Regions from separate parts of the Enterococcus sp. AZ128 genome, predicted to be linked through region 3. Evidence: riboswitches for the same ligand, from Rfam matches in the RefSeq annotation. Region 3 holds a riboswitch; each other region holds the start of a gene.

Region 1 (2,271 bases), on a different contig from region 3:
GGGTACGCAGAAAATATTAGCACAGCACCATATCTCTGCTAAAGGGATGCAGGCGCGTCAAGTGACCGCTGCTGATTTTTATACCGCTGACTACATCATTGGGATGGATCAAGAAAATGTTTATGATCTAGAGTCAATGGCACCGGAAGGCACAGAAGACAAAATATATTTATATTTGGATCGAGTGTCTGGGTCTGCCGGTGAAAATATTCCTGACCCATGGTATACAGGAAATTTTGAAGAAACCTATGATTTAATTCAAAAAGGTTTAAACGAATGGTTAACTTTTTTTGAATTGGACTAGATTCCTTGTTTTTTCCTCAAAATTTAAGTAAAATCATACTACATAACCATGCTCTTGATAGGAGGAAGCTGAATGACTAAAAACGAGAAGCCTAAAAAGAATTTAATCAAGCTGTTTTCGAATTCGTCGTACCGTTTCATCTCGGATTTTTTGAATGATTCTGCTGAAAAACGAGCCCAAGAGCAAGCCAACGAGAACATTTTTCTCAAACTGAAGATGGCAGCTCTGCAAAATAGTTTAGTAGTCATTCAAGTTCAAGACGAAAAAGACGAAGAAAAATTTCAAACGATCTCAGGCTGGTTGCCTAAAGTAGTGACGAATGAATCCATCGTTATTCGAACCCAAGATAATCAATTGATGATGCTGACGATTGATCGGATCAAAAAAGTAACAACTTTGTCACCAAGCGGAGATCAAGAAAGCATTTCGCGTTAAAAGTATTTCATACCTTTACGAGTGAACAGACATCTGTTATACTCTGGGGGTACTAAAAAATAGAATAATACTGTCGCAAAGGGGAGCCTTCGGGCTGAGATTGAGATGACTCTAAACCCTAGTACCTGTTTCGGTTATTCGAGCGTAGGAATTGTGATGAAGTAATGATTGTTACTTCTCCTTTGTGGACTGTATGTTCAAAAGGAGGAGTTTTTTTATGTATAAGACAAGAATTTTAGTGGAAGGCACAGTGGTGGCGGCTTTGGCGCTGGTATTAACTTTCATACCAACGACTATTGGCAGCAGCTTTACGATTTCGTTGGGAATGATTCCGATGACGCTATTTGCTTTACGCAGAGGATTGAAACCAGCAATAATGTCGGCATTTATTTGGGGAATCTTGCATTTTCCAGCAAGCCAGGTAGTTTATCTGAGTGTTGTTCAAGTGTTGATAGAGTATCCGATCGCTTTTACGTTTGCCGGTTTTGCTGGATTATACGCAAAGAAGGTTCAACAAAGTTTAGCTGATCAAGATATGTGGAATGTTCGAAAGAATATTATTCTAGGTACTTTTGTTGGTACAGGAGCAAGATTCTTCTGGCATTTTATTGCAGGGGTTGTTTTCTGGGGCAGCTATGCGTTGTGGGGGATGAATCCGTGGATATTCTCGCTTGTTATGAATGGCATCAGCGGATTAGCGACAGCAGTCGTAACTGCGATTGTTGCGGTTTTAGTTGCAGAAAAGGCACCGCAATTATATCTGCCTAAAGATGGCAATTTGGTTCGAAAACAAAGCCAACAACAATAATAAAAAGCAGTTGTCCGTTTTTCAGGACAACTGCTTTTTATTATTAGCGGAATGAGAAGACAGGGTCATCATTTTGAACGTCCAGTGACCATACTTGCTTGGACGTATCATAGGTAATCTCTGCGATCTGCTGTTCCTTTTTGTAATTCTTCGGACTGCGACGCCAACCCTTTTCATCAGATAAAAAGATTGGGATATGGTAAATTTTATTTTTCAATTCAGACATGTCGAGGCAGAAAATGGCGCCCTCTTGTAAGATTGGATATAATTCCTTCAACAGTTCCCCATCTAATGGAGCGACAGAAGACCCCTTGCGGAAAAATGAGCGGCGATCATTGACTTTCTCCAATACGATCCGTGTTAGTTTGCTTGCAAGGATTCGGTAAAATTCGTCTAAATAGCGGTAATAGACACGCATAGTTTCGTTGCCTAAATTGAAATAAACAAAATTATTTTGCAACTTATAAAAAAAGGGTGAATGCAGATGTGTCCGCATGTGCCCAAAATATAGCAATTCTGAGATTTCTAATGGCGTCAGCTCTTTCAACATCGCCAGATCATTAAAATCGATCCACTTGGTTCCTTTTGAATGAGTAAAAACTTTGTTGCCGAAGAATTGTTGGACTTGTTCCGGACTATTAACGATTTTCAAACCTGTGTGTGGCTCGTATTCACCAGCTTCTGCTACAGGGTCTAGCAATAACAAATGTTTAGGCTGATGGAC
Region 2 (2,271 bases), on a different contig from region 3:
AATCTCTGTAAAAAAAGTAGATGGCGAATATGGGAAATACGGCTTTACTAAAAAGGGAACCACGGAGCTTAACAGTCATGTAAATCAAGACGGTTTCTCCGATCCATTAACGATTGATATTCAAAATGAAATGAAACCAATTCTTAATGCCGGCTACATTGAGTCGGTTGTCGTTACAGGAATTAAATTGGACACAGCAAATTGGTGGGTTTATTTGGTACTCATCGTTTTGGGTGGGCTTGTAGTTAACCGATTCTATCTATTGCGGAAAATCGGATAAACTAACGAGGTGTGACAGAAAATTTCGGCCTATTTCCAATAACGCTGTTTCGGGTTCACTGAATAATCGAAAGAAGGAGTTGTGACGAGATTTTTGTCACAGCTCCTTTTCGTCGTTTATCTATTCATGCAGCTCCAGCGGCAAGCCGTCTGGATCGAAGAAAAAGGTCATCTTTTCACCAGTAAAGTCATCGGTCCGCAACGGTTCACATTCAATACTGTGACTGCTTAAATAAGCAACAGCAGCTTCGATATCATTCGTTTTAAACGCTAAGTGGCGTAATCCCGCAGCTTCTGGAAAGCTGGGGCGTTTTGGCGGATTTTGCGGGGCGAAGATTTCTAACTCCGCGTCGTTCAGCTGCAAATCCAATTTATAATCTTGGCGCTCTGGGCGGTAATTCTCACGGATGATCGGTAAACCCAGCACATCGACATAAAACTGGCGCGCCTTTTGGTAATCAGAGACAATAATCGCGACGTGATGGATTGCAGAAAAATCTGGTTTTGACATGAGCGTGTCCTCCTTGTTTTTCTTGATCGAACCCGCTTTATCGGCAAAAAGCTGAAGGGCTTCGACAAGTCTTTCCTAAGTATAAGCTAGTTGGAATAAAAAAAGTATGTTATACTCCAATCAATTGAAGAGAAACATTTGGGGTGCTTTATGGCTGAGATTATACCCATGGAACCTGATGCAGTTAAAACTGACGCAGGGAAATGTAGCTAACGACTGATTGTACCCGACCATTTTATTTTGGTTGGGTTTTTCTGTTTTTCTTAGGTATCTTGATCTCGTTGTTTCTCATGGAAAGGAGGATTAACGTGGAGAAAAATAAAATCCATAAATTGACACTGCTGGCTTTAATGATCGCGTTGGATGTTGTCTTATCACCATTGATGCGGATCGAGGGGATGGCGCCAATGTCTAGTGTCATGAATATTGTGGCCGGAGTGTTGTTGGGTCCGGTCTATGGAACACTCATGGCTTTTGTCTGTGCATTGATTCGAATGACGATGTTGGGGATTCCGCCGTTAGCGTTGACGGGTGCAATATTTGGCGCCTTTTTTGCAGGATTGTTTTATCGATTAGGCGGGAAACTAATTTGGTCGATGCTGGGGGAAGTATTTGGAACAGGTATTTTGGGTTCATTATTATCCTATCCGGTGATGGTGTGGTTTACTGGCAGTCAAAGTGATTTGTATTGGTTTATTTATACGCCGCGTTTTGTCGGTGCGACGCTGATCGGTTCGGCGATCGCGTTCGTCGTATTGGTGAAGCTGCAGGAAACAACGATTTTCAAACGTTGGCAGCGCTTATTTTTGAGTGAGAGGATGTTTGGATGATCAAAACGAAGGTTTCAAACGTATTTCCATTGGCAGATGCGCCGTTGGTTCATTGTATAACTAACGAGGTCACCTGTGAAACGGTGGCGAATGCCTTGCTGTATATCGGTGCTAAGCCCATCATGGCCTCTGATCCAAGAGAGTTCAATGAGTTGTTTCAACAAACGGACAGTTTATTGCTGAATATCGGTCATTTATCAGAGGAGCGGGAAGCGAGTCTGATTGCTGCGGCTAAGCTGGCGAATAGGGGACAAAAACCGAGTGTTGTCGATCTGGTGGGCTATGGTGTCAGTCAGACTCGTGATCAGGTCGGGCGTTTGTTGATTGCGGAAAACCCTACTGTGGTGAAAGGCAATATTTCCGAACTGCGTAATTTTTGCGGCTTGCCAAGCCATGCTCGTGGAGTAGACGGCAGTGAGCTGGATCAAGGTGAAGCAGCACTCGAAGAATTATCCGCAGCACTGCAGCAAATAGTCAAACGCTACCCCAAAACGACTTTTTTAGCGACCGGCAGCCAAGACATTGTGGTCGATCAAAAATGTATTCGCCGCTTAGCTAACGGAGTGCCGGCGTTGGATCGATTCACTGGTACAGGTGATATTGTCGGCGCGATGATTGCTGCTTTATTAGGATGTGGAGTAAAAACAGCGG
Region 3 (2,271 bases):
GAAATCATTTTACATACCTCCTAATAATGCAAGTGTTAACTTGCATTTTACAGATAAACCACACCCGTTGTCAATTGTTTCCTAAGAAAGGCTTCGCGAACTCGCTCAGCTTTTGAGCACCAGGTAGGTACTGTTCCACATCAGCTCTGCAAGCAGTCGCTGTGTCTCAGCAATAAGACCAAAATATTTCTAAATTGCCAAGAAACACAGGGATCGAAGAGAACTGATGTTGATTGGTACCTCCTCGGTGCTTCTCAAATTTCGAAATATTTTTGCTTATTGCCGATATGCTAGTTCTGTTTAATGGAATTTAGCAGTAACTGTATGCGTAGCTTGCGTAGAAAAGCTAGTCCGTGAAGCCGGACATGGATAAATCTACTGTATAGCGATTTATTCATGTGAAAATTTTATACTTTCCTTATAGGGTCAAAAAAAGACCGTCCACTTCCGAACGATCTCATATAAATCACCATTTTTCTAAAGTAACAGCCATTTCCCAAAAGTCATATTCCATTTTACTGCTGATCACGAAGGATTCGATCATTTGTTGCTGCTCTTGTCTTGGACTTTCTTGGTATAAACGATCTAAAAGCGCGCATTCCTTCTTAATACCTTCCACAGCGGCTTCACCAGCATACGTTTCGATCCAGCGCTGATACAAAGGATTGGGAGAGCCCGCCTCAATCAAACGAACACCGATTTCTTGATAAAGCCAAGCACAGGGCAGCATTCCCGCAAAGGCCGTGTTTGGCGTGCCGTCAATCAGCTGTCGATACATATGAGAAACATAATGATACGCTGTGGGAGCAATCGGCGTATTAAGAATCTCACGATCAGAGATCTTTAATTCTGAAAAGAACTCCTCGCGAATCGCCATTTCACCTAGCCTAAGATTTTCCGCATTTTCTTGTAATTGCTCTTGAACCTTTCGATCATTTGTTTGTTCTGCGATTAGATTATAGAGTTTGCAAAAGTGTTCAAGGTAATAACGATCCTGAAGTAAGTAATAACGAAAAATTTCTGAGTCTAGATTTCCAGCTGCCAACGTTGTGATAAACGGATGCTCAAAACTACCCTCCCAAAAAGAGGCTGCTTCTTGACGGGCAATTGTTGTAAAAGTCATTCTTTTTTTCTCCTTTGTTCTTCATTTTTTATACTCCTGCTTGATACTAATCATTCAATAACACCGAATCACAACATAAAAAACCTCCTTTATTCTCATAAGAATGAAAAGGAGGCTCGATGCTTAAAACTCGCAGACAGAAGAAAACCCGACCGCAAAAAAACGGTCGGGTGCAAAATTCTAAACATCACACATTCCCTGCGCCAGTCCTAACTGTTTCAGGTTCAATGGGTATAATCTCAGCTTCAAAAGCACCCCTAGTGTCATTCAATTACTAAAAGTATAGCATACTCTTTTTAGAAAAACGATTACCATTTAAATCTTCTAGCTTTTAATCAAAAATTCTTGATTCCTGAACAAGAATTCGACTTGGTGTCAAAGTCGCTTCAGCTATTGTCTTTCCGGCATTTTTTAGATAATCCTTTACAAGCTGATAGCCAACCGTGTAGCCAGCGTTTCTTGAGAGTCCCACGGGTTGATACCCTTGCTCACGGGCGACCTCATCCCCGTACATATAAGCAGAAACCTGATCAAAGCCACGAGCATCGCGTCCATCCTTCATTACCTCGATTGTATGGTCCAACTCTTCCTGATCGTATTCTTGTACCCAAGGACCACGATGTTCGATGCCATAAAGTGTTTCGGCAAAAACTTCCGCTAAGCCTTCGATCACTAAATAATCTTCGACACTTACATCTCCATGATTAAAAGGCTCATACGTAAAACGAATATTATGATTAAACTCATGGGCCAAAGCAGATTTTAAACGCGTGCGATTGAACTCATTTGGTACAACGATTAATAGAATATACCCAGGTATCCCGCCAAATCCGCTATACCCTTCACTTGCCATCAAGACACTGTTTTCCGGATCACCAAGCAAGATATTTACATTAAACTCTTCGACCGGTATTTGATAGCCAATGTCAGTGAAAAGCTGTGCACTTTCCTCTATAACTTGACGACATTCCCCGAAAATATTCGTGTCTTTTAAAGGTTCTACCTTAGTTTCAATCAGCTCGCTGCTTTTTCGCGGGGTCCAGATTCCCATCATCTCTGATGCCATTAACACATCATAGCCTCCGGGAGTTTTTGGCATAAGCGGTACACTTAGATATCGCCACATTTCCTCAAATGGTTGCATGATC

Evidence for each region. A riboswitch is a leader RNA that binds a small molecule or an ion and turns the genes downstream of it on or off. The one in region 3 is predicted to bind thiamine pyrophosphate.
Region 1: linked by a shared signal. The riboswitch ahead of thiT (energy-coupled thiamine transporter ThiT) and the one ahead of tenA (thiaminase II) in region 3 are both predicted to bind thiamine pyrophosphate.
Region 2: linked by a shared signal. The riboswitch ahead of thiW (energy coupling factor transporter S component ThiW) and the one ahead of tenA (thiaminase II) in region 3 are both predicted to bind thiamine pyrophosphate.

Annotation. Positions count from the first base shown of each region.
Region 1 covers NZ_JBIORZ010000004.1:76,562-78,832, reverse strand. The annotation lists gene IGI38_RS21595 (low molecular weight protein-tyrosine-phosphatase) at 1-304, shown strand, start outside; gene IGI38_RS21590 (hypothetical protein) at 377-739, shown strand; TPP riboswitch at 809-907, shown strand; gene thiT (energy-coupled thiamine transporter ThiT) at 957-1,547, shown strand; gene IGI38_RS21580 (hypothetical protein) at 1,591-2,271, opposite strand, start outside.
Region 2 covers NZ_JBIORZ010000004.1:386,778-389,048, reverse strand. The annotation lists gene IGI38_RS23120 (beta strand repeat-containing protein) at 1-280, shown strand, start outside; gene gloA2 (SMU1112c/YaeR family gloxylase I-like metalloprotein) at 401-790, opposite strand; TPP riboswitch at 920-1,009, shown strand; gene thiW (energy coupling factor transporter S component ThiW) at 1,081-1,620, shown strand; gene IGI38_RS23105 (hydroxyethylthiazole kinase) at 1,617-2,271, shown strand, end outside.
Region 3 covers NZ_JBIORZ010000001.1:1,563,844-1,566,114, forward strand. The annotation lists gene ilvB (biosynthetic-type acetolactate synthase large subunit) at 1-8, opposite strand, end outside; gene tenA (thiaminase II) at 467-1,123, opposite strand; TPP riboswitch at 1,301-1,392, opposite strand; gene IGI38_RS07670 (DUF2268 domain-containing protein) at 1,455-2,271, opposite strand, start outside.